3 regions of the Comamonas sp. Tr-654 genome follow, and region 2 is predicted to be linked to each of the others. Evidence: riboswitches for the same ligand, from Rfam matches in the RefSeq annotation. Region 2 holds a riboswitch; each other region holds the start of a gene.
What was found. Region 2 has a riboswitch for thiamine pyrophosphate ahead of F3J24_RS24555 (long-chain fatty acid--CoA ligase). Riboswitches for the same ligand answer to the same signal wherever they lie in the genome.
Positions count from the first base shown of each region.

Region 1: linked by a shared signal. The riboswitch ahead of F3J24_RS04530 (FAD-dependent oxidoreductase) and the one ahead of F3J24_RS24555 (long-chain fatty acid--CoA ligase) in region 2 are both predicted to bind thiamine pyrophosphate.
Region 3: linked by a shared signal. The riboswitch ahead of thiC (phosphomethylpyrimidine synthase ThiC) and the one ahead of F3J24_RS24555 (long-chain fatty acid--CoA ligase) in region 2 are both predicted to bind thiamine pyrophosphate.

Region 1 covers NZ_VWWQ01000001.1:994,736-1,004,345, forward strand. Annotated here, with positions in the region: gene F3J24_RS04510 (cytosine permease) at 1-367, shown strand, start outside; gene F3J24_RS04515 (ankyrin repeat domain-containing protein) at 442-1,209, opposite strand; gene F3J24_RS04520 (SH3 domain-containing protein) at 1,334-1,807, shown strand; gene thiD (bifunctional hydroxymethylpyrimidine kinase/phosphomethylpyrimidine kinase) at 1,875-2,747, opposite strand; TPP riboswitch at 2,813-2,974, shown strand; gene F3J24_RS04530 (FAD-dependent oxidoreductase) at 3,038-4,132, shown strand; gene thiS (sulfur carrier protein ThiS) at 4,239-4,436, shown strand; gene F3J24_RS04540 (thiazole synthase) at 4,572-5,375, shown strand; gene F3J24_RS04545 (thiamine phosphate synthase) at 5,386-6,327, shown strand; gene F3J24_RS04550 (Crp/Fnr family transcriptional regulator) at 6,666-7,385, shown strand; gene F3J24_RS04555 (phosphotransferase) at 7,655-8,740, shown strand; gene F3J24_RS04560 (acyl-CoA dehydrogenase family protein) at 8,792-9,610, shown strand, end outside.
Region 2 covers NZ_VWWQ01000012.1:8,583-18,192, forward strand. Annotated here, with positions in the region: gene F3J24_RS24545 (ABC transporter ATP-binding protein) at 1-533, opposite strand, end outside; gene F3J24_RS24550 (acyl-CoA reductase) at 523-1,989, opposite strand; gene F3J24_RS24555 (long-chain fatty acid--CoA ligase) at 1,986-3,080, opposite strand; TPP riboswitch at 3,151-3,242, opposite strand; gene F3J24_RS24560 (TonB-dependent receptor) at 3,554-5,683, shown strand; gene F3J24_RS24565 (hypothetical protein) at 5,739-5,954, shown strand; gene F3J24_RS24570 (energy-coupling factor ABC transporter ATP-binding protein) at 6,302-7,051, shown strand; gene F3J24_RS24575 (energy-coupling factor transporter transmembrane protein EcfT) at 7,044-7,637, shown strand; gene F3J24_RS24580 (biotin transporter BioY) at 7,648-8,241, shown strand; gene F3J24_RS24585 (AMP-binding protein) at 8,238-9,610, shown strand, end outside.
Region 3 covers NZ_VWWQ01000005.1:308,291-317,900, reverse strand. Annotated here, with positions in the region: gene F3J24_RS17135 (inositol monophosphatase family protein) at 1-875, opposite strand, end outside; gene F3J24_RS17130 (RNA methyltransferase) at 1,133-1,933, shown strand; gene cysE (serine O-acetyltransferase) at 1,971-2,807, shown strand; gene F3J24_RS17120 (nitroreductase) at 2,976-3,635, shown strand; gene F3J24_RS17115 (ABC transporter substrate-binding protein) at 3,773-4,993, opposite strand; gene F3J24_RS17110 (nitroreductase) at 5,178-5,849, shown strand; TPP riboswitch at 5,920-6,037, shown strand; gene thiC (phosphomethylpyrimidine synthase ThiC) at 6,297-8,231, shown strand; gene F3J24_RS17100 (hypothetical protein) at 8,319-8,768, opposite strand; gene F3J24_RS17095 (DKNYY domain-containing protein) at 8,842-9,483, opposite strand; gene F3J24_RS17090 (DUF2867 domain-containing protein) at 9,572-9,610, opposite strand, start outside.

The sequences.
Region 1 (9,610 bases), on a different contig from region 2:
CAGCCTGCAACCGGGCTGGAGCATTCGCCGCTGGGGCCTGCTGATCGCATCCCTGTGCACAGCGCTGGCCATGGTGCTGCCCATGCACAGCCTGGAGCCGTTTCTGCTGTTGCTCAGCTCCTGCTTTGTGCCGCTGTTCGGCGTGATGCTGGGTCGCCTGGCCTTTGGTACCGATGCCGTGGAGCTGATGCAAAAAGCGCCCGCCGTGCGCTGGGATGCCGTGGCCATCTGGGTGCTGGGCATTGCCTTCTATCACCTGCTGCCCTATGTCAGCACGGCCCTGGGCTCGGCCCTGCCCACGCTGGCGCTGACCTTTGCGGTGGCAGTCGCCACACGCCAGCTGCAGCCGCGCTCCGTTGCCGCCTGAGCAAGACTCAAATTCAATAGCAACCAGCGCCCTGCGACAGCGCATTTCAGCCTTACTTCTTACTTTCCTATCTTCTATCGGGCGCCCGCTGCCTGCAGCAGTTGCACCACGGCCTGCTGCCCGCGCTGGCGTGCATGGGCCAGGGCCGTCACCCCATCCTTGTCGGGCAGGTTCAGATCGGCCTTGGCATCGATCAGGGCCTGGATGATGGCCTGATGACGCGGCCCGCCATCGCTGAGCACCACGGCCTCCATCAGACAGGTCCAGCCCAGCCGGTTGACATGGTTCACATCCACACCTGCCGTGATCAGCGCCTGGGCTGTTTCCAGATGACCGCGCTCGCAGGCCGGAATCAGGGCCGTGCCGCCATAGCGGTTGGTGCTCTTGAGATCGGCACCATAGGAAATCGTCATGCGCACAATCTCCAGCCTGCCCTGCGCGCCGGCCAGCAGATAGGCGCTGTCCTGCATCTGGTTCCGGATATTGGGGCTGGCACCATGCATCAGCAGCGAACGTGCGACCTCGATATGGTTGGCCGCCGTGGCCAGCAGCAAAGGCGTATTGCCGCGGGCGTCCTGCACGTCGACGGGCACGTTGCCGGCCAGCAGATTGCGCACCGCCACGGCATCGCCCTGCGCGGCAGCAGCCAGCAATTGCTGGCCCGGCATCTGCAGGTCCCCGGCTTTTGCCGCCGCAGCGGCGGCAGGTGTTGCAGCTGGAGCATTCGCCGACGCCCTACTCTGGCAGGCCGTGAGCAGCGTTGCTGCGGCCAGAGCCGTCATCGCAAGCATCAATCGGGTGGTCAACGAGGCGCTCCCATGGGGGCGGACTGGCTGGTTCATGGCATTCCTTGATGGCTGGCTGGGTGTTCAGCCCCTGTCAGCTTTCTACAGGAACTATAGCTAGACACGCAAGTCCGATGGGGGTTACAGCATGTTTTCAATCGATAAAAGGAGAATCTGCCCCGTGTCTTGCAACCGCTGGATCCGCACCGCCGCCACTTCAAGCCTGATCGCGCTGGGTGCGCTTACCGCCGGCCTGCTGCCGGCCCTCGCACAAGCCCAGGAATTCGTCAGCATCAAGGGCAAGACCGTGAATGTGCGCGAGCAGCCCAACACCCGCTCCGCGACCCTCTGGGAACTGAGCAAGGGCTACCCGCTGCAAGTCACCCAGCGCAAGGGCCAGTGGCTACGCGTGAAGGACTATGAGTCCACGCTGGGATGGGTCCACGCCCCGCTGACCAGCAAGAGCCCGCATATGGTCGTGACTGCACGCACGGCCAATCTGCGCTCCGGCCCCGGCCAGAAGCACAGCCGGGTAGGCAAGCTGGAACAAAATGAAGTGTTGCAGACGCTGAAAAAGCAAGGCAGCTGGGCCCAGGTCCAGCGCAGCAACGGCCAGAGCGGCTGGGTGGCCAAGAATCTGGTCTGGGGCTGGTAAGCCCGGCAACAGGCGCCCCAAAAGGTAAAGGCCTGCAGTTGCAGGCCTTTTTTGCGAGTGCCGGCAATCAGCCTTCGACGATCAGCTGCGCGCGCGGCGCATAGCCGTGGTTGAGGGGGCCTTGGCCCTGGCCGGTGTAGACCTCGGCCCCCGCCTCGATGGCGCCCAGGATATAGCGCCGCGCCTCGGTCACCGCGGCCTCCAGCACCAGCCCCTGGGCCAGGAAGGAGGCAATCGCCGACGAAAGCGTGCAGCCCGTGCCATGGCCGTTATGGGTGACGATGCGCTGCGACTGCAGGCGCAGATAGTCGCTGGCCTGCTGACCTTGCCGGCCCAGCACATCCATGACAAGATTGCCGCTCAGATGCCCGCCCTTGAGCAGCACCGCAGGCGCTCCGATGGCCAGCAGATCGGCCACGGCCGCATCCAGCGCTGCAATGCCGTCGATGCTGCGACCCAGCAGCAAAGCTGCTTCATCCAGATTGGGGGTAATCACCGTCGCCAGCGGGAACAGCTCTCGCACCAGCGCCTGGGCCGTCTCGGGAACGATCAGGCGGTCGCCACTGGTGGCCACCATCACGGGGTCCAGCACCACGTTCCTGATCTGGTGGCGACGGATCGCATCCGCCACCACGCTCACCACATCGGGGGTGGCCAGCATGCCGATCTTGACGGCATCGACGCCTATGTCTTGCACAACGGCATCGATCTGGCCGCGCACGGTATCGAGCGGAATGCCGTGAATGCCCGTCACGCCCAGCGTGTTCTGCACGGTGATGGCCGTGATCGCCGTCATGCCGTAGCAGCCCAGTGCCGCACAGGTCTTGAGGTCGGCCTGGATGCCGGCGCCACCGCCGCTGTCCGAGCCGGCGATGGAGAGCACGCGTGCATAGCGCTTTTTTGCGGCGCCGGAGATAGAGGAAGAAGCAATCACTGTCATGGCAAAAATTATCGCCCATGCGCATGGTCAATGCGTGCTGTTTGCGGTTGTGCTGTAATGTCCAACGGACGAAACAGGGGTGTCCCGCAGGCAATCAGCCTGTGCGGACTGAGAAACACCCTGGGGCTGCGCCAGCCACCGGCTGCGCACCAGAGCACCATCCGTGCCCTGTGCCCCCTGCACCCGATCCAGGTCATGCTGGCGTGGGGAGTTTCACAAGCCGCAAGGCATGCCGCGTTTTGTCCTGCACATGGCCCTGTTCCTGTGTCCGGATGGAAAACGATTTGCACATGTCATTGCTACAAGCTTCTTCAAAGATCGCAATTCTCGGCGGCGGCCTCATGGGCCGTCTGCTGTCGCTGGCCCTGGCTCAGCGCGGTCATGCCATCGACCTCTATGACGCCCATGGCCCGCAAGGCGATGGTGCTGCGGCGCGCGTGGCGGCTGCCATGCTGGCGCCGCTGGCCGAGTCGGCCATTACCGAGCCCGGCGTGGTGCGCATGGGCCAGCATGGGCTCAAGCGCTGGCCCGAGCTGATAGCTCAGCTCGAGCAGCATGTGTTCCTGCAGCAAAACGGCACGCTGATTCTCTGGCACCGCCAGGATCAGGGCGACGCGGCGCGCTTTTTCGGCCTGCTGGAGAAAAACCGGCGCATCAACCCCAGCCTGCCGGCCATGCAGGAGAAGACCGGCGCGGCGCTGCAGGACTGCGAGCCCGCGCTGCAGGGGCGCTTCAACCAGGCCGTCTATCTGCCCGGCGAAGGCCAGCTGGACAACCGCCAGCTGCTGACGGCGCTGGTCGACAAGCTCAGCGCACTGGGCGTGCAGTTGCACTGGGAGAGCCCGCGCGAGGTTGGCGACTTCCGCCCCGGCGAGGCCGGTCAGCCCGACTTCGTGTTCGACTGCCGGGGCCTGGGTGCCCGCACCCAATGGAAGCAGCTGCGCGGCATTCGCGGCGAAGTGGTGCGCATCCATGCCCCCGAAGTCACGCTGCAGCGCCCCACACGCCTGATCCATCCACGCTACCCCATCTATATCGCGCCCAAGGAAGACCATCTGTTCGTGATTGGCGCGACCGAGATCGAGTCCGACGATATGTCGCCGGCCAGCGTGCGCTCCACGCTGGAGCTGCTGAGCGCGGCCTATACCGTGCACTCCGGCTTTGCCGAAGGCCGGATTGTGGAGATCGCCACCCAGTGCCGCCCCACCCTGCCCGATAATCTGCCCGCCGTGCGTCTGCTGACTCCGCGCGTCATGGAAGTCAACGGCCTCTACCGTCACGGCTTCATGATCTCGCCCGCCATGCTGGACGTGGTGCTGGAGCTGCTGGACCACAGCGACTCGCCGCTGGCGCGCGAGTTCGATGTCGCCGTGCATCGTGGCTGAACTGCGAGCCCGAACTTTGGCGCACAGCACTTGCACCCCTGGCGCACGCAAGCGCCGCCGTGCAGAGGTTTAACTTAGCACCCGCTTTATTTTCCGTTTCCATGCCATGAAGATCACTCTCAACCAGCAAGCCACCGAGCTGCCAGCCCATGCCACCGTGGCCGATGCGCTGGCGCAGATGCAGGCCAAACCCCCGTTTGCCGTGGCGGTCAACACGGTGTTCGTGCCCAAGACGCAATACGCCGGTCACGCGCTCGATGAGGGCGACAGGATGGAAGTCATCTCTCCCGTCACCGGCGGGTGAGATGAATCCCCCTGAGTCGCAACGCGCCTTCCCCCAAGGGGGACGACACCTGCGCTGCGAAGCGGCTCTTGCTGGGTGTCTCTCACTCGGGTCGTGCCTGTGCAATGGCTTGCTGATCAAAGATAAAGACCAATCATGAATACAAAAACTACCGACGACGCCCTGGTTCTCTACGGCCAGCGTTTTGAAAGCCGCTTGCTGCTGGGAACCTCGCGCTACCCCTCGCCGGCGATTCTCGAAGCGGCCGTGGAGCGCTCCAGGCCCGCCATGGTCACGGCCTCGCTGCGCCGCCAGGGCAGCAATGCCGCCGAGACCGGTGCCAGCTTCTGGGAGCTGCTGCGCAAGCTCAACGTGCCCGTGCTGCCCAACACGGCAGGCTGCATGACCATCCAGGAGGCCGTGACCACAGCCCAGATGGCACGCGAAGTCTTCGACACGCCCTGGATCAAGCTGGAGCTGATCGGTGACGACTACACGCTGCAGCCCGACACGCTCAATCTGGTGGAAGCGGCCTCCATCCTCATCAAGGACGGCTTCCAGGTCCTGCCCTACACCACCTACGACCTTGTGCTGTGCCAAAAGCTTGTCGACGTGGGCTGCCAGGCGGTCATGCCCTGGGCTGCGCCCATCGGCACCGGCCGTGGCCCCGTCAATCCCTATGCCATGCAGATGCTGCGCGAGCGCCTGAAAGTGCCGCTCATCGTCGATGCCGGCCTGGGCCGCCCCTCACATGCCTGCACCGTGATGGAATGGGGCTATGACGCCGTGCTGCTGAACACCGCCGTGGCCCTGTCCGAAGACCCCGTCGCCATGGCCGGCGCATTCTCCGATGCCGTCAATGCCGGTCACGCCGCCTGGCGCGCAGGCGCCATGGCAGAGCAAAATGCCGCCCAGCCCAGCACTCCCGTGCTGGGCACCCCTTTCTGGCATCAGGAATAAAGGCCGGCCCATGGACTCCGCAGAAATCAAGGCTCTGGCGCAAGCCATCATCCACCAGCACAGTGCCAACTTTGGCGCCCAGCTGCACCACGATGCCAACTCGGTCGAGCTGACGCCACAGCCAGTGCCGCCCGCACTGCGCCAGGAGCCCGCCTATCTGGCCGCGCTTGAGGCCTGCAGCCAACTGGGTTTTATCGCCGTGGATGCGCAGACTCTGGCCCAGGCCTGGCAGTGCCAGAGCGAGCGCAACAATCGTTTCGATGCCACCCACTGGCCCGACGACCCGCGCGACTTCGGTCTCGGCAAGGTCGACCCGGCCCAGGCCTTTGCCCATTGCCCGCGCGAGCTGGGCCTGTATGGCGTGCTGCCCACGGCCGAATGGGTGGGCCGCATGGCCCGCGCGGGTGTGCCCACGGTGCAGCTGCGCTTCAAATCCGGCGACCAGGCCGCCGTGGCCCGTGAAGTCAAGGCGGCTGTTGAAGCCGTCAAGGGCACACCTGCACATCTGTTCATCAACGACCACTGGCAGGCCGCGCTGGACGCAGGCGCCTACGGCATCCATGTGGGTCAGGAAGATCTGGACGTGATCGGCCAGCGTGATCTGGAGACCATCCGCACCTCGGGCACACGCCTGGGCGTCTCCACCCATGGCTACGCCGAAATGGTGCGTGCCCATGCCGTCCAGCCCAGCTATATCGCCCTGGGAGCGGTGTTCCCGACCACGCTCAAGAAGATGGCGACGGCCCCGCAAGGCCTGGCTCGTCTGGCAGCCTATGTGCGTCTGATGCAGCAGTACCCGCTGGTGGCGATTGGCGGTATTTCCGAAGACCTGTTCCCTGCCGTACGCGCCACGGGCGTGGGCTCGGTGGCCGTGGTACGCGCCCTGGTCAACGCCCCCGATCCAGAGGCAGCAGCCCGGCATCTGCTGCAGCGCATGCAGGCTGCTGCCTGAGCGCATCGAAGCGCATCGACTTCCCACTCAATAGCCGCCGGCGCGTTACACAGGCCCCGGCGGCTATTCTCATTGAGCGACTCAAAACTCCCGCCACGCTGGGCCTGACTGGCACAGAAAGCACCGGAAATGACCAGAAAAAATGCCCGCAGCCAGCGGGCTTTTTTTTCTGGAGCGCCGCTGCGCAGGCCGCATGGCTGCTGGGTTTTCTTGATTGGCGCAAGCCCTCTTCGCCGTAAAAGCGGACACACAGGTGACAACCCTGAGTCCATCAGCTTCGGCATGGCCGGTCCCACACGCGACAATGGTGCGGTTACCAGTCACGCATAAGACAGAACATGGACGAGCCAATTCTTAGTATGGAAGAACGTGAGGCGATCAACTCTGGTCGCTGGTTTTCATCCCTTTCGCCCTCTTTGCGGCACGACATTCTTCGATGCGCTTACGTCAAACGATACAAAGATGGCATGCTCATCTGCGCTCGCGGCGAACCGCCCGAGGAGTGGATTGCCTGTGCGCGTGGCGCGGTGCGGGTCAGCTCCACCTCCATTACGGGCAAGCAGATCACGCTGACCTATGTGGAGCCGGGCATCTGGTTCGGGGATGTGGCGATTCTGGATGGCGACAAGCGCACGCACGACGCCTATGCACATGGAGAGACCACGCTGCTCTGCCTGACCAAGGCGGACTTCAGGCGCATTCTGGCCGAGCATGTGGAGTTTTCCGAGGCCATCCTGCGCCTCAATGCACGCCGTGTGCGCCAGCTCTACGGTTTGGTGGAAGATCTCAATACCTTGCCGCTGCGCGCACGCCTGGCCAAGCAATTGCTGCACCTGACTCGCAGCTATGGCGTGATGAGCCTGTCGGACAGCAACGAGATCCGCATCGGCCTGCATCTGGCGCAGGAAGAGCTGGCACAGTTGCTGGGCGCCTCGCGTCAGCGCGTCAACCAGGAGCTCAAGTCCATGGAGCGCGAGGAAGTCATTCGCATCGAGCCGGGTGGCCTCATCGTGCGCGACCGGGTGACGCTGCTGCGTATTGCAGACACCGACCACTGATTCACCCCCTGAGCGGCTTTGCCGGGGGCGGCCCCGCCGCTTCCCCCTCTCTCGCTTCGCTGCGCTTGCGGGAGGGGGACGATGCCATCGCCGCGAGGCGGCTCTTGCTCGGCATCTCTGGCGGGGATCACGCCAGTTTTCACCTTCGTTTCTCTCTTGCCGCGTTCTGCGGCAACTCTCCCCTTTTCACGCATTCGCTCGCTGCACTTTTGTGCGGCGTGGCGGGCTGCGCCTTGCGCATCACAAATCGAACACAGGACTGAGACAGCATGAGCACATATGACCATTTCGTCGGCACCCGCGCGGTTTCCGATCAGCATGCTTTTGACACCGATGCCATGGGTGCCTGGATGAGCCAGCATGTTCAGGGCTTTGAAGGTCCGCTGCAGGTGGAGATGTTCAAGGGCGGCCAGTCCAACCCCACCTACAAGCTGATCACGCCCGGCAAAAGCTATGTGATGCGCGCCAAGCCCGGGCCCGTGGCCAAGCTGCTGCCTTCGGCCCATGCGATCGAGCGCGAGTACCGCGTGATGAAAGGCCTGGCCGGCACCGATGTGCCCGTGCCGCATATGTATGCGCTGTGCGAAGACGAATCCGTCATCGGCCGCGCCTTCTACATCATGGAATTCATGGAAGGCCGCGTGCTCTGGGACCAGTCCCTGCCCGGCATGACGCCCGCCGAACGCGCCGAAATCTACGATGAGATGAACCGCGTGATCGCAGCCTTGCACAGCGTGAAGTTTGCCGAGCGCGGTCTAGCCGACTACGGCAAGAGCGGCAATTACTTCGAGCGCCAGATCGGTCGCTGGAGCAAGCAGTATGTGGCCTCCGTGACCCAGCCCATCCCCGAGATGGACAAGCTGATGGAATGGCTGCCCGCCCATATGCCGGCCAGCGCGCGCGACGAGGGCCGCGTCTCCATCGTGCATGGCGACTACCGCCTGGACAACCTGATGTTCCACCCGACCGAGCCGCGCGTGATCGCCGTGCTGGACTGGGAGCTGTCCACGCTGGGCCACCCGCTGGCCGATTTCAGCTACCACTGCATGAGCTGGCATATCCCTGCCGAGCTGGGCCGCGGCATTGCGGGCCTGGATATCGCGGGCCTGGGCATTCCCGCCGAGCACGATTACATGCAGCGCTACTGCCTGCGCACCGGCATTGCCGATGTGGCGACACTGCAGCGCGACTGGAACTTCTACCTGGCCTACAACATGTTCCGCATCGCGGCCATCCTGCAAGGCATTGCCAAACGTGTCGAGGCCGGCACGGCCTCCAGCGCCCAGGCCAAGGCCTCGGGCGACACCGCCCGCCCCATGGCCGAGCTGGCCTGGTCCTTCGCTCAGCGCGCCTGACTTTCATCCACCACCACGCAATCAGACCGTCCCACAACAAAAGGAGCACTCATGGACTTCGACTACTCGCCCAAAACCAAGGACCTGCAGCAGCGCCTGCTCAAGTTCATGGACGAACACATCTACCCGGCAGAAAAGGAATATGCCCAGGAGATGCAGGCCAACACGGCCGCCGGCAAACGCTGGACGCCGCTGCAAACCATTGAAAAGCTCAAGCCCAAGGCCCAGGCCGCGGGCCTGTGGAATCTGTTCCTGCCCGTGGACAGCGCCGAAGCCTCAGGCTACCACGGCGCGGGCCTGACCAACCAGGAATACGCACCGCTGGCCGAAATCATGGGCCGCGTGCCATGGGCTTCCGAAGTCTTCAACTGCTCCGCGCCGGACACCGGCAATATGGAGACCATTGCCCGCTATGGCAGTGCCGAGCTCAAGGAGCGCTGGCTCAAGCCCTTGCTGGAAGGCAAGATCCGCTCGGCCTTCGCCATGACCGAGCCCGAAGTCGCCTCCTCCGACGCCACCAATATCTGCACACGCATCGAGCGCCAGGGCGACGAATACGTGATCAACGGCCACAAGTGGTGGATCTCGGGTGCCGGCGATCCTCGCTGCCAGGTCTTCATCACCATGGGCAAGACCGACCCCGAAGCGGCCAAGCATTCGCAGCAGAGCATGATCATCATCCCGGCCGATGCCAAGGGCATCCGCATCGAGCGTCCGCTGAACGTGATGGGCTATGACGATGCGCCCCACGGCCACATGGAGATGTATTTCGAGAACGTGCGCGTTCCCGTCGGCAATATTCTGCTGGGCGAAGGGCGCGGCTTCGAGATCGCCCAGGGCCGCCTGGGCCCGGGCCGCATTCACCACTGC
Region 2 (9,610 bases):
TCGGCGCGCGTGATGGCATCCAGTGCTGCAAAAGGCTCGTCGAGCAACAGCAGCGGCGGCTCCAGAATCAGGGCACGCGCCAGCGCCACGCGACTTTGCTGTCCGCCCGAGAGCTGGCGCGGATAGAGCGAAGCATGTTCGGCAAGACCCAGTTGCTCCAGCAACTGCATGGCCGCCTGTTGATCCTGCAGCCCGGGTTTGCGCTGCAGCGACACGGGCAGCAGCACGTTGTCGATCACCGTGTGCCAATCCAGCAAGGTCGGAGCCTGGAACATGAAGCCCAGCTGCGGCCCTGGCGCTGCCAGTTCGCTGCCGCGCAGCAAGACTTGCCCCGACTGAGGCCTGAGCAGGCCTGCCGCCAGCTTGAGCAGCGTGGTCTTGCCGCAGCCGCTGCGCCCCAGCAGGCAATGAAACTCTCCGGCCCCGATTTGCCAGTCCACACCATCCACCACGGGCGCTCGTCCCGGGTAGCTGTATCGGGCCTGCTTGAACTCCATGAATGCCACGGCGGTATCCACTCCCTCAGTCCGCATAAGAGGCCAGCGGCTGGGCCGCCAGCTCTGCCGACTGCTCGATCTCCGTCATGCGCACCAGATCCAGCAGGTTGAAGCGCCCGTCATGGTGCCAGCCCGCCTCGGGCATGCTCATGGAGCCGATGGCGCTGATACGCGTGACACCAACCGCACCCAACAGCCCCGCCAGGCGGTACAGCTCTTCGGGGCTGGCAGCAATGCCGGCGGTCTGCAGATAGTCACGCTGAGCGCCCACCACGGGCAGCACTGCATCGAGCCGGTCCACGGCCACCACCGCAATCGTGCGGTACAGCGCTGTCGGTGCCAGAGGCTGAAGACTCTCGCTGTAGGCCACGCTCCAGGACGCATCCACAGGCCCCAGCAGTTGGTGAGCTTCGCCGCCCCACTCCATGCTCTGCTGCCAGCGGGCCAGCGCCGCCGCTTCTTCCAGATCCAGCTCGCGGCGTGCGAAACGTCGCTGCAGATTGGCAAGCTCGGCCGCCAGATAGTCGGCAAAAGCACGCGGCGAAACCGGTGCCCCACGCTGCACATAGAACACATGGGGCGAGTAGCAGCCCTGCTGGTCGTAGCGCATCACGTCCCAGGCGGCCAGCCTTGCCATGCCAGGAGCCTTGAGCGTATCCAGCGCCTGCGCACCGATCAGGCCAAAGCCCAGCTTGTGGCCATGGGGCAAAAAGCGCGTCGTCACGGGCAGGCGACGGCGCAGCGCATCCAGAGTCTGGTTGCCACCGTAGGCCAGCACCGTATCGGCCTGGGCATAGAGCGCGTCGGCCTCCTCGCCGCCCGCGCCGCGCCACCAGACCACGGCCAGGCAATCGGCCAGCGGCGGATGCACCTCGGCAAGCAGGCGCGCAAACCAGCCTGCAAACAAGGGCTCGGCACTGGCCAGCTTGCCTATCGCAGGGGCCTTGACCAGCAAGCCGCAGACCAGGCTCCACAGCGACAGCGCAGGCACGTTGCCGGCCCAGCTATGCACCAGCAGGTCCGGGCCGAAAGCCCGTACGGCCCCGCCCTTGGCTGCCGGCTGAAAGCCGTCGAGCACTGCCGGGTTGGCAAAATCCTCGGCCACAAAGCGCTTGAGCTGCGCTGCACGAAAGGTCTTGAAAAACCCTGTCAGCCCCAGCCGCACCATATCGGCGTCATAGCCGCTGACCACAGGCAGCCAGGCTTCGGCCTGCTGGCGGTAGATGTCGTTGCGATCAAGCAGGCGGGCCATCGCACGATCGACGGCATCGATGATCTCGGCTACCGGCATGGGGCGTAGATGGATGGCCGCGGCCGCGCGCACGCGACCGGCCAGATCCCGCATCTGCTGCGCCGTCAGCACGGGCACACTGACTTCCAGCCTCTGGCCGTCCCGAGACTCGAAGTCCAGCGTCTGCCACTGCACTTCATCGTCGTTCAGGCCCGGCAGATAGCCTGCCTTGATACGCTTTAGCTTGCGCTGCTCGCTCATGCGCCGGCAGCTTTCACAAACTCTTCAACCGCCAGCGAGCATCCCTTGGCGGCAGCGCCCTCGGCGCGCCCCAGCAGCAAAAAGCCGTCTTTTTCCTGCTGGCCCGCCCACAGGCCCACATCCTCGGTCAGGATGGTGGTCACCGCGTTGTAGTTGGCCAGATCGCAATGCACCAGAATGCCGCGCTCACCAGCTGCCACGTCCCTGCCGGTGATCGGCTCGACCAGACGCGAACGGATCCAGTGCGGACCGGACTTGACCGAAGGCAGCGCCGCATTGCCATCGTCATAGAACTGGGTGCTCAGCTCCGTCATGCCATACATATTGAGGCACAGACTGCGCGGAACACCCAGCAGCTGCGAAAGCTCGGCATAGAACTCTTCAAGCGGCAGCTCGCGCGACTGCCCCTTGTAGCCGCCCGTATCCAGCACGCGGCTGCCCGCAGGCAAGCGGAAGCTGCGGCCCTGTTCACGCAGGGCATCCATGACATGGACCAGGCTGAAGCTCGCGCCCAGCAGGGCAAAGGGCTGGCCGCTGCGCTCGGACTCCTCCAGCGCTGCACACAGGGCCGGCATGTCCAGCCCTTCCGAGTTCAGGTAGTAGCGGCTGCCGGCCGAACCGAATTCGGAACAGGCCAGGGCCAGATAGTGGGCCAGCGAGGAATTGGGCATGGCCTGCTCATCGGGAAACAGAATGCCCATGGGCATGCGTTCCAGACCATGCATGAAACGTCGGGCGAAATAGCGCTTCATGGACAGGTCGTAGACATCGAGCTGCGGATGGAAATGACGTCCACGTGCGGCGCGGCCTGTGGTGCCGCTGGTCATGAATACACGCTCGGCGGGCGATGGCGGCTCGCTGCGCAGCTCCATCGCCTTGAAGGCATCGATGGGCACGGCCGGAACATCGCGCCAGCTCCTGACATTGCGCAGCGTGGCACCGCGTCGCTGGCAAAAGCTGCGAAACGGCGCATTGCATTCGTACTGATAGGCGAAAAGCCGCAGGGCGAGTTGGTTGAACTGGTCGTCGGTGCAGTCATCCATTGCGATGAAAGCAAGCAGATCGGCGACCAGCGAAGCGGCCTTGTCCATGAAATTCCTTCGAGAGCGGGGACGTCATGCTCCGAAGGCTTGCTGACCATGCGAGAACGCACTGCCCTGAGGTCAGCTTGCAAGCTCTTCTTCCGCCGGTATGAACCGGGTCAAGTTCGCGGGTGTAGATCTCAGCACTGGTGTGCACCCCGGAGCGCGGCGCCATCTTACCCCAACGGCGTCGCTGCACGGGGCCCGAGCTGCCGCATGAAAGTCGCGTCACTTGTAACCTGGGGTAAGGCTCCAGCACAGGTAGGAAGGACATCTACGGCAAAAACATCAAAACACTGCTGCCCAAATACAATCGACCCAGCACTGCAAGCTGCCTGGGACCTAACTTGCCACGGCGCCGACAATGGCGCATATGCGCCATGCCTGAAAGCGCGGCCTGTCGAGGTCATGGACTGTGTCAGCAGACGCTTGCAAATCATCCAGGGCACCGAACGCCCGCCCCAAGCCCCAGAGATATTTACATGCATTTTTCGCGCCTTTGCCATCTGGCAGGCTGGCCTGTGGCCGCCGCCGGACTGCTGCTGACGGCACAGTCCGCAATGGCCCAGCAAGCCGCCGCCCAGCCAGAGCTGCCCCAGCTGTCCGAAGTCACCGTGCGAAGCACCTTGCAGCAGTCTGCACTGGAGCAGACCCCGGCCTCCGTCACCGTGCTCGATGGCGAGCGCATGCGCGAGCGCAATCTGCAGGTCAATCTCTCGGAGTCCCTGAGCGCCGCTCCGGGCCTGCAGCTGCAGAACCGCCAGAACTACGCGCAAGACCTGCAGCTATCCATTCGCGGCTTTGGCGCGCGCTCCACCTTCGGCGTGCGCGGCATACAGATCTATGTGGACGGCATTCCCTCCACCATGCCGGATGGCCAGGGTCAGACCAACAATATCGATATCGCCTCGCTGGAGCGCGTGGAAGTGCTGCGCGGCCCCTACTCCGCGCTCTATGGCAACGCCTCTGGCGGCGTGATCAATGCCTATACCGAACGCGGCGAGGGAGCGCCCTCGGTGGAAAGCAGCTTTGCGCTGGGAAGCGACGGCCAGAAGCGACTGGGCCTCAAGGCTCAGGGCGAAGCCAACGGGATTGGCTATGTGCTTAGCGCCAGCCGTTTTCTGACCGACGGCTACCGGGCCCAGAGCGCAGCGGACAAAAACCTGTTCAACGCCCGCATCGATGTCAAGCCCGACGAATACAGTCAGCTGACCCTGGTGGCCAATCATGTGGACATAGATGCGAAGGACCCCGGTGGCATAGAGCCAATGAACTGGGCCAAGAATCCTAAGATGACCACGCCAAATGCGCTGACATACAACTCGCGCAAGAGCGTCAAGCAGACCCAAGCCGGCCTAACCTATGAACGCGAGTTGGGCGCAGGCCAGGCGCTGCGCTTCATGGCTTATGCCGGTCAACGTGAAATGATGCAGTTTCAGTCCACACCCAAGGCCTCACAGACTGGCTACAGAGGCGGAGTGATCGGCCTCAAGCGCGACTATGGCGGCATCGATGCACGCTGGAGCGGCAAATACGAACTGGGCAGCGGCAGCCTGAGCCTGATTGCCGGCCTGGCCGCCAATACCGTCAGGGAAGACCGCCAGGGCTACAAGAACTTTGTGGGCAACCAGCTGGGCGTGGTCGGCGATCTGGTGCGCGACGAGCGCAATACCCTCACCAGCATCGACCCCTATCTGCAAGCCTCCTGGGCCTTTGCGCCGCGCTGGAAGCTCGATGCAGGCCTGCGCTGGAGCAATGTGCAGTTCCAGTCGCGCGACCATTTCCTGGCCGACAAAGACGATAGCGGCAATGCCGGATTCCATAAGCTGCTACCGGTGGTTTCGCTGCAGCACGAGCTCAATCAGGACACCAATGTCTATGCCTCGCTGGGTCGCGGCATGGAAACACCGACCTTCAACGAGATCTCGTACCGCCCCGATCTGGTGGGCGGCCTGAACTTCGGCCTCAAACCTGCGGTATCGACCAGTGCCGAGCTGGGCATCAAGCAACGCTTCAATGTGGCCGGCCTGCGCGGCGACTGGTCTGCAGCGCTGTTCCAGACCAGTACCGACAATGAAATCGTGGTGGCCAGCAACGACAACGGCCGCACCTCTTATCAGAACGCAGGCAAAACACGCCGCCGCGGCATGGAGCTGAGCGGCACCACCTGGCTGATGCCCCAGCTGCGCCTGAACGGCGCGCTGACCGTGCTCGACGCCAGCCTGCGCAGCGGCTATTGCGACAGCAAGGGCCAGGACTGCATTCCCGCCGGCAACCGCATTGCCGGCACGGCCAGGCATCTGGGCTACCTGGGGCTGGAATGGCTTCCCGCCACCGACTGGCGCGTGGGTCTGGACTGGCGTCATGTGGGCCGAATTGCCGCCGACGACAAAAACCAGGTCTATGCCCCCAGCTACAACGTGGCCAGCCTGAGCGTGGGCTACACCCGGCGCCTGGGCGCCTGGAAGCTCAGTGCCTTTGCCCGCGTCGACAATCTGGCTGACAAGAACTATGTGGGCTCGGTCATCGTCAACGAAGGCAACGGACGCTATTACGAGCCGGCCCCAGGACGCCAATGGATGGCCGGGACCAGCCTTAGCTACCAGTTTTAGGCATGTCATCCGCGTTGACGGACAACAGCAAGCGGGCCTGGTGCCCGCTTTTTTCATGTCCGGACAGATCAAAGACGATTTTTCAGAAAAATATTTCGTGCGTACAAACTGCCTGTTCGAGCCCGAAAGCCGCCAATCCCGTGCCCGTTTTGCCTGCCTGGCGGCAGACGCCTGCAACAGGCTTGCGCTCATCAGCCCTGCAAGCCACGTCAAAACAAGGCTATTCACGGTCAATCTCGTGGATCCTCAAGCCGACGCTCATGCAGATTGAGCGGAGTTAGCCCCTGAAGCAGGCATGAACGGCGCACAGAAATCCTTCACTCTGCAACACGCTGCCATCAGGCGTGCAACTGCCACGAAATGCTGGGCAAACGGCAACAGGCGGCCACCCCTAGTAAAGAAATCATTTCTTATAGGAAATTCACATAAAAAGAGCTCAGATCGCAGACTTTTGAAAGCAAATTCACAGCGCTAGAATCCGCCACCAACGCTGCCTCGCATGTTTGAAGCCGGGGCAGGTTTCAGATTCCCCCGTATGTCAGCTCTTTTCGTTTTTTGCCATCCACATCCCAGCCAGGCGGCTTGCAGCCCTGCCGTTCCCGCAGCAGGAGCCGGCGCATGAGCGATGGTTTGCAGAGCCTGGCCCCGCAAGGCGTACAGCTGATCGACATACGGTTGCAGCGTGGCAAGACCCAGGTGTTCGACGGCCTGAACCTGAGCCTGGCGGAGAAGCGCATCGGCGTGATCGGCAACAACGGCGCGGGCAAGTCCAGCCTGTTCCGCCTGCTTTGCGGGCTCGATCTGCCTCAGGCAGGACAGGTACTGGTAGATGATGTGCCCTTGCTGCAGGCGCGCCAGAACCGGCCGGGCCTCGTCGGCCTGATGTTCCAGAACCCGGACGATCAGATCATCTTCCCCACCGTGGAGGAAGAACTGGCGCTGGGGCTGCGCCCCCAGGGCCTGAACAAGCAGCAGGCCAGAGCCAGGGCGCGTGAGCTGCTGGCCGCACGCGGTCTGGCCCACTGGGCCGAGCGAGCCGTCAGCAGCCTGAGCCAGGGCCAGCGCCAGCTCGTGTGCTGGCTCTCGCTGCTGATTGCCGCCCCCCAACTGCTGCTGCTGGACGAGCCCTTTGCCAGCCTGGACCTGCCTGGTCAGGCCCGTCTGGCCCAGGATATCGCCGCCGCACCGCAGCAGGTGCTGGTCTCCACCCATGTGCTCGATCATGTGCGCGACTTTGAACGCGTGATCTGGCTGGAGCAGGGCCGGCTGCGCGGCGACGGCCCGGGCCGCGACATCTGCAGCGCCTACGAGACTTCCGTGCGGGAGCAGCTGATGCAGGCAACCTCCCACGGAGACCTGCATGGGTAGCCTCTACAGCGAAGTTGCAACCTGGCTGCATCGCTGGTCGGCCGGCCTCAAGCTCCTGCTGCTGGCGGTTTTTGGCACGCTGCTGTTCCTGATAGCCAGCCCCTGGGTGCTTGCGGGCTGCGGCGCAACCTGCTTGCTACTCTGGATATCGCTGGGCCAAGCCACACAGGTGGCACGCCGGCTGATGCGCTCAGTCATCGTCGCAGCGCTGCTGGTGGCGGGCTTTCATGTCCTGATGGGCAATCCGGTGCTGGCGGCCGTCAGCAGCCTTCGGCTGGTCTGCGCCTCCACCCTGGGCATTGTGCTGACCGTGACCACGCGCCCCAGCGATCTGGTCGAGGTGCTGGAATGGCTGCTGGCCCCGCTGGCCCGCCTGGGCATCCCCACCGAGCGCGTGGCCATGCAGCTTGCGCTGATGCTGCGCTTTACCGAGCATTTCTTTGTGCAATGGAAGAAGCTGGACGAGGCATACCGGCTGCGCACCGGCAAAAGCGGCGGCCTGCGTCTGATTGCACCGCTGACGATTCATATGCTGCAGGCCACGCGCCGTGTGGCGGACGCCCTCTGGGCAAGACTGGGTTTCTAGGAGACTGTTGATGACCACCACTCCCTCTCACACCGTATCGCGCGGCGGTGCACGCTCCATGGCACAGGTATCGCTGTTCGCGGCGCTGATGGCCGTGATGGGCCTGATTCCCAAGATCGACCTGCCATTCGGCGTGCCCATCACCATCCAGTCGCTGGGCGTGATGCTGGCCGGCGTCATGCTCGGCCCCTGGCGTGGCATGCAATCCATGGCGCTGTTTCTCGCGGCCGTGGCCGTGGGCCTGCCACTGCTGTCGGGCGGCCGCGGCGGCATCGGCGTCTTCATGGCACCTTCTGCCGGCTATCTGATCGGCTATGCGCTGGCCGCCGCCGTGACAGGCGCCATCATGGCCGCCCTGCCGCAAAGCACGCCGCGCCGCACGGCACTGAGCGCTTTCATCGCCTCCGTGCTCGGCGGCCTGCTGTGCCTGCATGCCTTTGGCGTGCTGGGCCTGATGCTGATTGCCAAGATGAGCCTGAGCCAGGCTTTTGCCGTGACGCTGGCCTTTGTGCCAGGCGACTTCATCAAATGCATTCTCTGCGCACTGATTGTTCACACCGTGGCACGCGGTCTGCCTGACTGGCGCTTTGGCGGTCGCCGATGAAGGCGCTATCCGCTGCTGCGCCGCTGCAAGGCTTCTGGCAACTGGTGCATGGCCCGCTGGCCCATTGGGCACAGCACCGACCCGATGTGGTGGCCTTGCAGAGCGAGTCCGACTCCTGGACCTTTGGCCGGCTGCACGCGGAGGTTGAGCTGCGCTCGGCACGCCTGGTGGCGCAACGCGCGCCGCAGATGCTGCTGCTGGATGCCAGCCGCTCCACCCTGGAGCGACTGGTGGACTTTCTGGCCGTGATCCGCAGCGGCCGCTGCGCGGCGGTCGCCGACCCCGACTGGCAACCGGCCGTGCGCCAGCGCATTGAAAGCTGGCTGCCCGGGCAGGCCTGCGAGCTGGAATCGGCAACACCGACAGCCGCCTTCTATACCGGCTTTACCTCGGGCAGCACGGGCCTGCCCAAGGGCTTCAAGCGCCACCATCTGTCGTGGACGGAGAGCTTTCGCGTCGGCCTGCAGGATTTCGGCCCCGTCGTCGCCCAGCGCACGCTGGCACCGGGGCGCATCTCGCACTCGCTGTTTCTGTTCGGGGCCATGCAAGGCATCTGGTATGGCTGCGGCGCCGTCATGCAGGAAAAGTTCTCTGCCTCGCGCTGTCTCGCAACCCTGGCGGGCGGCGATACGCCCTGCCTTGTCGCCGTGCCCAGCCAGTTGCTGCTGATGCTGCAATGGGCGGAGCATAGACAGCTGGCACCGATTCCCGAGGTCGAACTGATCACCATCAGCGGCGCGCGCTGGATGCGCGCCCACACGCCGGCGCTGCGCGCCCTGTTCCCCAAGGCCCGCATCATCGAGTTCTACGGAGCCTCCGAGGCCAGTTTTGTGGCCTGGATGGATGCCGACGAAGCCAGCGGCCCGCAGGCCGTGGGCAGGCCATTCAGCAATGTGGAGCTATCCATTCGCCCCACTGGCAGCGATGCCGCCGAAAATGCACTGGCCGAGCATGGCACCAGCCACGCCAGCGACGGCCTGATCTATATCCGCAGCCCCATGCTGTTCATGGACTATGTGGGCGATGCCCATGACGCTACGGCCGTGCTGCGCGACGGCGACTGGCTGTCCGTGCGCGACATGGGCCATATCGACGAACGCGGCATGCTGTGCCTGGCAGGACGCCAGAGCCGCATGATCGTCACCCAAGGCAAGAACCTGTTTCCCGAGGAAGTGGAGAACCTGCTGGCCAGCCACCCGGCGATTGCCCAGGTCTCGCTGCACGGCCAGGCCGATGCGCTGCGCGGCCTGCAGGTACACGCGGTGCTGCAATGGAGGCACCAGACCAAAGTGCCTTCGGCCCTGGAGCTGAACCAGTGGCTGCGCGAGCGCACCGAAGCCTTCAAGGTGCCGCGCCAGTGGTGGATCTG
Region 3 (9,610 bases), on a different contig from region 2:
TCTTCGGCGGGGGCTTCGAATTCACCGCTCTTGACGGCCTGGCGCACGGCTGCCTTTTCGCCGGCGCTGGCGAACTTGCTGTATTTGCCGAGCACGGGGATCAGCGAGCCGTAGATGCGGGGGTTGGCCGCCAGGATTTCGCGTTGCTCCAGGAAGTCGGCTTCGCCCGTGAAGTTGCCCACCAGGCCACCGGCTTCGCTGACCAGCAAGGAGCCGGCAGCCACGTCCCAGATGGACAGGCCGGACTCAAAGAAGCCGTCGGCAAAGCCGGCTGCCACATAGGCCAGATCCAGGGCGGCCGAACCGGGGCGACGCACGCCGGCGGTGCGCTGCATGACGTCGCCCAGCATCAGCATGTATTGCTTGAAGTTGTCGCCGCGGCGGAAGGGGAAGCCAGTGGAGATCAGGCAGTCGCGCAGCTGGGTGCGCTTGGAGACGCGGATGCGGCGCTCGTTCAGATAGGCGCCGCGGCCCTTGGTGGCCGTGAACAGGTCGTTGCGGCTGGGGTCATAGATCACGGCGTGCTCGATCTTGCCCTTGTAGGCCAGGGCGATGCTCACGCAGTACACGGGGAAGCCGTGGATGAAGTTGGTGGTGCCGTCCAGGGGGTCGATGATCCAGACATGGTCGGAGTTCTTGGCACCGTGCTCGCTGCCCGATTCTTCGGCCAGGATGGAATGCTGGGGGTAGGCGTTGAGCAGCGTCTCAATGATGATGCGCTCGGCAGCCTGGTCTACCTCGGTCACAAAGTCGTTCACCTGCTTTTGCGCAACGCGCACCGATTCCACATCCAGTGCGGCACGGTTGATGAGGGCGCCAGCGGCGCGAGCAGCCTTGATGGCCACGTTGAGCATGGGGTGCAGGGAGTTCGACATAAATTGTGAGTGCGTTGGCGATGCAGCCCGGAGCAAAACTGGGCTGAACTACGCGGGTAAGAACGTAAAAGCCGCGACCGGCGATGCGGGGCGGCGACAATGGGCGCAATTCTACCCAGCCTGCGCTTTTTTTGCTTGTTCGTCCCGGCGACCCGAGGGTCTTCTCGGCGGCGCTTGCGGATGCAAGAGAGAACGGGCCGCGTAGGCTGCTGTCTTATCAAGGCCACAAGTGGGGCCTTTTGCATTGTTCTGCGTTGATGAAAACCCGATTCGTACTGATTGAAACCAGCCATGCCGGCAATGTGGGCGCGGCTGCCCGAGCGCTCAAGACCATGGGCTTCGACGACCTGGTGCTGGTGCGCCCGCGCTACAAGAACGTGCTGCGCAAGGAAGAGACCATCCAGCGTGCCAGCGGCGCACTGGACGTGCTGGACAGGGCCCGCGTGGTCGATACCCTGGATGAAGCCCTGGAGGGCATCAGCCATATGTGCGCCACGGCGATGACGCCGCGTGACTTCGGCCCGCCCACACGCACGCCGCGCGAGCATTTCGAGTTGCTCCTGAAAGGAGAGCTGGATAGGCGCTCCATACCTGCCGAGGATGCCGGTCTGACCGATAACCAGCCCACGCCCGGTGCGGTCTGCAACCAGAAGGGCGTGGCCTTTCTGTTCGGCTGCGAGCGCTTTGGCATGAGTAACGACGATGTCTACCGCTGCGACGTGGCGCTGTCGATTCCGTCCAATCCGCAGTTCGGCTCGCTCAATCTGGGCTCGGCGATTCAGGTTGTTGCCTATGACTGGCGCGCAGCGCTTGGCGGCTTTCCCGTGGTGGAGCACACGCCCGAGGTGCATCGCGCCGACATGGCCCAGGTGCAGGGCATGCTGGGTCATTGGGAACAGGCCCTGGCCCATATCGGCTTTCTGGACCCGGCGGCGCCCAAGAAGCTCATGCCCCGGCTTAACCAGCTTTTCAACCGCGCGCAGCTGACCCAGGAAGAAATCCATATTCTTCGCGGTGTTGCCAAAGCCATGCTGCAGAGCCAGCCACCAACCCGCTAGACTTCACAAGCTAAACATTTCCTCACGTTGTTATTTGATGCTTGCTCGCCTGCGCTCCGACATCCAGTGCATTCTTGACCGCGACCCTGCGGCCCGCAGCACCTGGGAGGTCATCACCTGTTATCCGGGGCTGCACGCCATCTGGCTGCAGCGCCCTGCACACTGGTGCTGGACGCATGGCTTCAAATGGCTGGGCCGCTTCATCTCGCACATGGGGCGCTGGTTCACCGGCATTGAAATCCACCCCGGTGCGGTCATCGGCCGCGAGGTCTTTATCGATCACGGAATGGGTGTGGTGATCGGCGAAACCGCCGTGGTGGGCGATGGCTGCACGATCTATCACGGTGTGACCCTGGGCGGCACCTCGCTGTACAAGGGTGCCAAGCGTCACCCGACCCTGGGCAAGAACGTGGTGGTCAGTGCCGGCGCCAAGGTGCTGGGCGGCTTCGAGGTGGGCGATGGTGCCAAGATCGGCAGCAATGCCGTGGTCATCAAGCCCGTGCCCGCAGGTGCTACGGCCGTCGGCATTCCGGCGCGCATCATTCCCAGCAAGACCGGGCAAAGCGCCGATGTGACCGAGCATGAGCTGGCTACCAAGGTCGAGGCCAAAGCGCAAGCGGCCGCCGTGATTGACGAGGATTGCGGCAAGAGCGGCTTCACCGCCTATGGCGTGACGGCCGAAGTCGACCCCGTGGCCCAGGCCATGCGTTCGCTGTCTGAAGGCGCAGCCGGTCACGAAAAGCAGATCGCGCTGCTGTGGGCCGCCATTGAGAAGCTCTCCATCCAGGGCCATGTCAAGGACTGCGTGCCTTGCGAGTCCGAACGCCCAGAGGCCTTCCAGAAAGACAAGATCGATCAGATTCTAGGAAAGTAGGCCTCAAACGCTTATCTATCAAGCGGTTGATGCTTCTTTTTTGGATAGTGAAAGCCAGCGCCTGTCGCTGGTTTTTTTCATGGTGCTTGCCCGTAGTCGATTTGAGGGGCGCAAGCCCTGTCCATCCGCTCAAGACTGCTTGTCAACTCAAACCCAAGGCGAGCAATGATGAATGTGGAACAGGCCCTGCGACAGCGTCATTCGGTACGTGCTTTTTTGCCAAGGACGGTGGATGCGGTGCTAGTCAGGGATTTGCTGGCGCAGGGCGGACAGGCGGCTTCCGGCGGCAATCTCCAGCCCTGGCGCGTGATGGCACTGACGGGCACAAGTCTGCAGGCATTGCGCCAGGCCATGTCCGAGGCGACCCCTGACTCCGATGCGGCCCAGGTCTATCCGGCTCAGCTCTGGGAGCCCTATCGCAGCCGCCGCTTCGACAATGGCGAGGATCTCTATCGTTCATTGGGCATGGGGCGCGAGGACAGGGCCGGGCGGCTGCGGCAGCTGGCCAGCAACGCCCAGATGTTTGGCGCGCCGGTCGGCGTATTCGTGGCCGTCGAGAAACGCATGCTGCATGCGCAGTGGGTGGATCTGGGGATTTATCTGCAATCTCTGATGCTGCTGGCCGCCGACAAAGGCCTGGCCACCTGTGCCCAGGGCTTCTGGCGCAGTTACAGCACTTTTGTGAGCCGGCACCTGGAGCTGCCGCCGGGCTACCAGATTGCCTTTGGCTTGGCACTGGGTTATGAAGACAGCGCTGCGCCCATCAACCAGTGGCGCTCCACCAGGGCTGCGCCCGAGGACTGGTGCGAGCTGCGCGGGTTCGAGTAAGGCTTGTCTCGATGCCGGTGCAGGCGAGCGCTTGATGCTTCTGCCTATGTGGCGAAAAGGCTGGGCCGCCGATGAAGCGCACGGCATGAGACCGGGCTCCATGCAGGCAGCCCGGTAGCTTCTTCAATAACGGTGGTTTACTTCCACAGCGCGCACTTGCTCTCTTCCTTGGTGGTGAAGACCTGGTCGCCGGGCAGGGTCTTGAGTACCTTGAAGTAATCCCAGGCCTTCTTCGATTCGGCCGGTGCCTTGACCTGCAGCAGATACATATCGTGGGCATAGCGGCCATCGGGACGAACCACACCCTTGGCATAGAAGTCCGACAGCGGCGTGGCCTTGAAGCCGGCCATGATCTTGTCGGCATCGGTCGTACCCAGCTTCTCGGCCAGCTTCAGATACTGCATGGCGGCCGAGTAGTTGGCGGCCTGCAGTGAAGTGGGCATCTTCTTGAACTTGGCAAAGAAACGATCCGAGAACTTGCGGCTTTCGGGATTCAGGTCCCAATACCAGCTGTCGGTGAACATCAGACCTTCCGTGGCCTTGAGGCCCAGACTGTGGATGTCGGAGCTGAACAGCAGCAGGCCGGCCAGCTTCATGGTCTTGGTCAGGCCGAATTCGCGAGCCGACTTGATGGCATTGATGGTGTCGCCGCCGGCGTTGGCCAGGCCCAGGATCTGGGCCTTGGAGTTCTGGGCCTGCAGCAGAAAGGAGGAGAAGTCAGCCGTATTCAGCGGGTGCTTTACATTGCCCAGCACCTTGCCGCCTGTGGCATTGATGACGCGCGTGGTATCGGCTTCCAGCGCCTGGCCAAAGGCATAGTCCGCCGTCAGAAAGAACCAGTTCTTGCCGCCCAGCTCCACCACGGCCTTGCCCGTGCCCTTGGCCAGTGCCACGGTGTCATAGGCATAGTGCACAAAATAGGGGCTGCACTGCTCGTTGGTCAGCGCCGAGGTGCCGGCACCGTTGATGATGTAGACCTTTTTCTTCTCGTCGGCCACCTTGCCCATGGCCAGACCGGCACTGGAAGTGGTGCCCCCGATCAGCATGCTCATCCCTTGGGTGTCGAACCACTCGCGCGCCTTGCTGGCTGCGATATCGGCCTTGTTTTGGTGGTCGGCCGTCAGCACCTCGATGGGCTTGCCCAGCAGTTTGCCGCCGAAGTCGTCCACGGCCATCTGCACGGCCAGAGCACCGCCCTTGCCGTCCACATCGGAGTAGAGGCCCGACATGTCGGTGATGAAGCCGATGCGAATCTTGTCCTGCGCCTGAGCGCCTGCAGCGGCCAGCAGGCAGCCCAATGCCAGCGTCAATGTTCTGGGGGAGAAAGCGGTAGCGGAGCAAACAGAGCGAGGCTTCATCAGAGTCATCTCCTGAGATGGTGAGTACCCGGTCACTGCGACGGGCAGCCAGCATGGTCGCAGTTGACGCAGGCCGCGCCATCAGGGCAAGCACCGGGGCGGCTCGCTCAAGGTATCCGGCGCGACTTGGGAAAATGCCGCAAGCTTCTACACTGCAGTGCAGCAATTTTGGAAAGAACAAGAGATGGATATTCGTCAAGCATTGCAGCAGCGCCGCTCGGTACGCGCTTTTCTGCCCCAGAACGTGGCTGCAGCCACGGTGCGGGGCTTGCTGGAGACTGCAGCGCAGGCCGCGTCCGGCGGCAATATGCAGCCCTGGCGTGTGACCGCCGTGGGCGGGCAGGCGCTCGAGGATCTATGTGCCAGGGCCAAAGAGACAGAGGCGGTGCCGCGTCCCGGCCTGTCCTATCCACCCGGACTGTGGGAGCCCTATCGCAGCCGCCGTTTTGAAAATGGCGAGGATCTGTACCGCTCACTCAATATCGGCCGCGAGGACAAGGCCGCACGCCTGGCCCAACTGGCCAAGAACGGCCAGATGTTCGGTGCGCCCGTGGGCATTTTTGTGGCTGTGGAAGAGCGCATGGGCTATGCGCAATGGGTGGATCTGGGCATTTACCTGCAGTCCTTCATGCTGCTGGCCGTGGAGCATGGCCTGGCCACCTGCGCCCAGGGCTTTTGGCGCATGTACAACGATATGCTGATCGAGCAACTGGCCTTGCCCGAGGGCTACCAGATTGCCTTCGGCATCGCCCTGGGTTACGAGGACGTCAGCGCTCCCATCAACCAGTGGCGCGCAAGCCGTGCGGCCAGCCATGAATGGCTGGCGCTGAAAGGGCTGGACGAGGCTGCGGATTAGGCACCTGAGAGTCAGGAGAGTTAAACCGCTGCAATGCACGTACTACATGCTGCAAAACCAGCCTATACTGCATGCAGCTCCGGGGTGTGCGAAAGCGCTGAGATGCCAGTCACTGTGAAAACAGTGCAGGCGAACCCGACGAACTTGATCCGGTTCATACCGGCGGAAGAAGAGCGGGACCCTGACGCAGGGCTTATGGATGGACAGGACAGCCGGCACCAGTGCCAGCCCTGAAAACCATGGGCACAGCAAACCCCAGGCGCCTCGCGCACTGGGGTTTTGTCTTTTCTGGGCAGCCGGTGCGTGAAGAACCAGGCCGAAATTGCAGAATTTCGGCGGCACAGGCCGGATACCTCATAGGGGGTCGAGCCAGTGCAGGGCAAGATCAGAGCGGGGCCGCACTCCACGGAGCGTTTGATGCATTTCAACCGCTTTGAGGAGACTGCGATGAACGCCCCTGATTCCATCTTTACGCCTGCTGCAGGCCATGCCCCCGATGCTGCCCGTTTTGCCGAGTTGCTGGCCCAGTCGCGCCAGCCATTTCCGGCATCGACCAAGAGCTATCTGAGCGGCGCGCTGCACCCCCAGCTGCGTGTGCCGGTGCGCGATATTGCGCTCTCCAATGGAGAGCAGGTCAGCGTCTACGATACCTCGGGCCCCTATACCGATCCCGCCGTGCAGATCGACGTGCGCCAGGGTCTTCCCAGCGTGCGTGCTGCCTGGATCGAAGCGCGCGGCGATAGCGAGTACTACGTGGGTCGTCAGCGCGTGGCGCTGGACGACGGCGGCAAGCGTGGCGAGGAAGATGCCCGCGTTGCCCAGCTGCGCGCCGAGGCAGCCGCGCTGCAGCGCCAGCCGCGCCGAGCCAAATCCGGCCAGAACGTGACCCAGATGCACTATGCCAAGCGCGGCATCATCACGCCCGAAATGGAGTATGTGGCCCTGCGCGAGAACGGCCGCCGCGAATGGATGGCGCAGTACCAGCAGGACGCGGCGCGCGAACTGCGTCTGGCCGGCAACAGCCTGGGCGCCAGCATTCCCAAGATCATCACGCCCGAATTCGTGCGCGACGAGGTGGCGCGCGGCCGCGCCATCATTCCGGCCAATATCAACCACCCTGAAATCGAGCCCATGGCGATCGGCCGCAATTTCAAGGTCAAGATCAACGCCAACATCGGTAATTCGGCCGTGACTTCCAGCATCGAGGAAGAGGTGGAAAAGCTGGTCTGGGCCATTCGCTGGGGCGCGGACAATGTCATGGATCTGTCCACCGGCAGGAACATCCACACCACGCGCGACTGGATCGTGCGCAACTCGCCCGTTCCCATCGGCACCGTGCCCATCTACCAGGCGTTGGAGAAGGTCGGCGGCATTGCCGAAGACCTGACCTGGGAGATCTTCCGCGACACCCTGGTCGAGCAGGCCGAGCAGGGCGTGGACTACTTCACCATCCATGCCGGCGTGCGCCTGGCCTATATCCACCTCACGGCCCAGCGCCGTACCGGCATTGTCTCGCGCGGCGGCTCCATCATGGCCAAGTGGTGCATGGCCCATCATCGCGAGAGCTTCCTCTACGAGCACTTCGAAGACATCTGCGACATCATGAAGCAGTACGACGTAAGCTTCTCGCTGGGCGACGGCCTGCGCCCCGGCTGCGCCAGCGATGCCAATGACGATGCCCAGTTTGCCGAACTGGCCACGCTGGGCGAGCTGACGCAGATCGCCTGGAAGCACGATGTGCAGACCATGATCGAAGGCCCCGGCCATGTGCCCATGCACATGATCCAGCAGAACATGACCGAGCAGCTCAAGCACTGCCACGAGGCACCGTTCTACACCTTGGGCCCGCTGACCATCGACATCGCTCCCGGCTATGACCATATTGCTTCGGCCATCGGCGCGGCCATGATCGGCTGGTTCGGCACGGCCATGCTGTGCTACGTCACGCCCAAGGAGCATCTGGGGCTGCCCGACCGCGACGACGTCAAGCAGGGCATCATCGCGTACAAGATCGCGGCCCACGCCGCCGACGTTGCCAAGGGCCATCCGGGCGCGCGCTCGCGTGACGATGCGCTTTCACAGGCGCGTTTCGACTTCCGCTGGCAGGACCAGTTCAACCTGGGCCTGGACCCTGACACGGCCCAGGCCTACCACGATGAGACCCTGCCCAAGGACAGCGCCAAGGTGGCCCATTTCTGCTCCATGTGCGGACCCAAGTTCTGCTCCATGAAGATCACCCAGGAAGTGCGCGACTTCGCCAAGCAGCAGGGTATGAGCGCCGAGCACAGCATTGCCGCGGGCATGAAGGCCAAGGCCCAGGAGTTCAACAAGGCGGGTGGGGATTTCTATATTCCCATCGCATCGGACACCACGGCACGTTGATCTGAGCTGGCAGCTATCCAATGAAAAAAGCGCAGGCCCTGGCTGCGCTTTTTTTTGGGGCGAGTGAGGCCTGGCCGAGCCTGAAGGTCAGATCAGGTATTCGGGGCGACCGGCTGCAACCCAAGCTCGATATCGGGCATTGATCTTCGGCGCAATCCGGTGGAACTGCTCCCAGTCGTCGCTCACGCCATACATGGTCTGTTCGTCGACACCGAACTCCTCGAAATAGTCATCCACAAACCTGCTGTCGTGGTCCTCGCCTCGGTAATAGGCCACGGCAAAGGCATTGCCTTCTTCGTTCAGTTCATGGTTCGTGAACTTCTCGTCGAGCACACGCAACAGAAATTGGGCGCCGCTCAGCTTCTCGTTCTTCAGCAGCTCGATCTCGTCTTCGGCTTCTTCGATCAGCTCTTGGCTGGCGCAGTCGTTGCGGATCAGCCAAGCCAGAAACATGCCTATATGCGTGGCGCCCGCGGCCTGCGGAAGATCGGCCGGAAAATCCCCGCCGTAGTGCCAGGACGCGTCGTCGTACTTCATCATCTCTCCTTGTATATGGGCTGCAAGGCAGCGTCCCGCATCCGGGACATTGTCTTTCGCGCTGGGCGGGATCTTATCGGCTGCAGCCTGGTGCACAGGCCGGGTCCGGGCACTCCGGCACGGCATTCTTCTCGATCAGATGCATATGGAAGACATTTTTTCTGTCTCTGGACCATGCGCCATGAATATGCTGCCATGAGGGCGGGTCCGCACGCGGCAGCTTGCGCTCCAGGTAGTAGATGGCTAGGTCGTCGCCGGAGAATCCGGAGTTCAGAATCCGCCAGCGCAAAGGATTGGCGCCACGCAGAGGTTTGCCGTCGCAATAGATTTGCTCGCCGTCGCTGGCATACAGATCATTGCCCGGCATCACCTGCAGATGGCGGCTGAGGATACAGTTTTTCATTCTTCTGCCCCAGTACCACGCTGTCTGGGCATCGGATCCATAGCCGCCGCCCAGGTCGCGAAAAGTCAGAGGGTCGCTACCCGCAAGCGGCTTGAGCGAGGTTTCATATTCGAAATAGATACTGCTGCGGTCCAGCCAATACATGCCCAGCTGGCGAAAGCTGTTCCGGTCGATATTCGGCAGCCGACTCCAGGCGTGAAAGATGCTGTAGGCATCTCTGGCAATGAATTGCTGATCTTCAAAAATCTCGAAGCTCGCCGCGTCGGCGGTCGCCAGCCTGCGTCCCTGATGCCAGACCTTGGCATCCCGCAAGGCCCAGAGTTCGCTGCCGTAAGTGCCAATCACTTTCTGCCCGGGCAGATCGGCCAGTTTTTTTCCAGCTCATTGTTGCGGCCTTTGCTTATTCATGGAGAGATCCAGCGACCCTGTGGATTCGGGT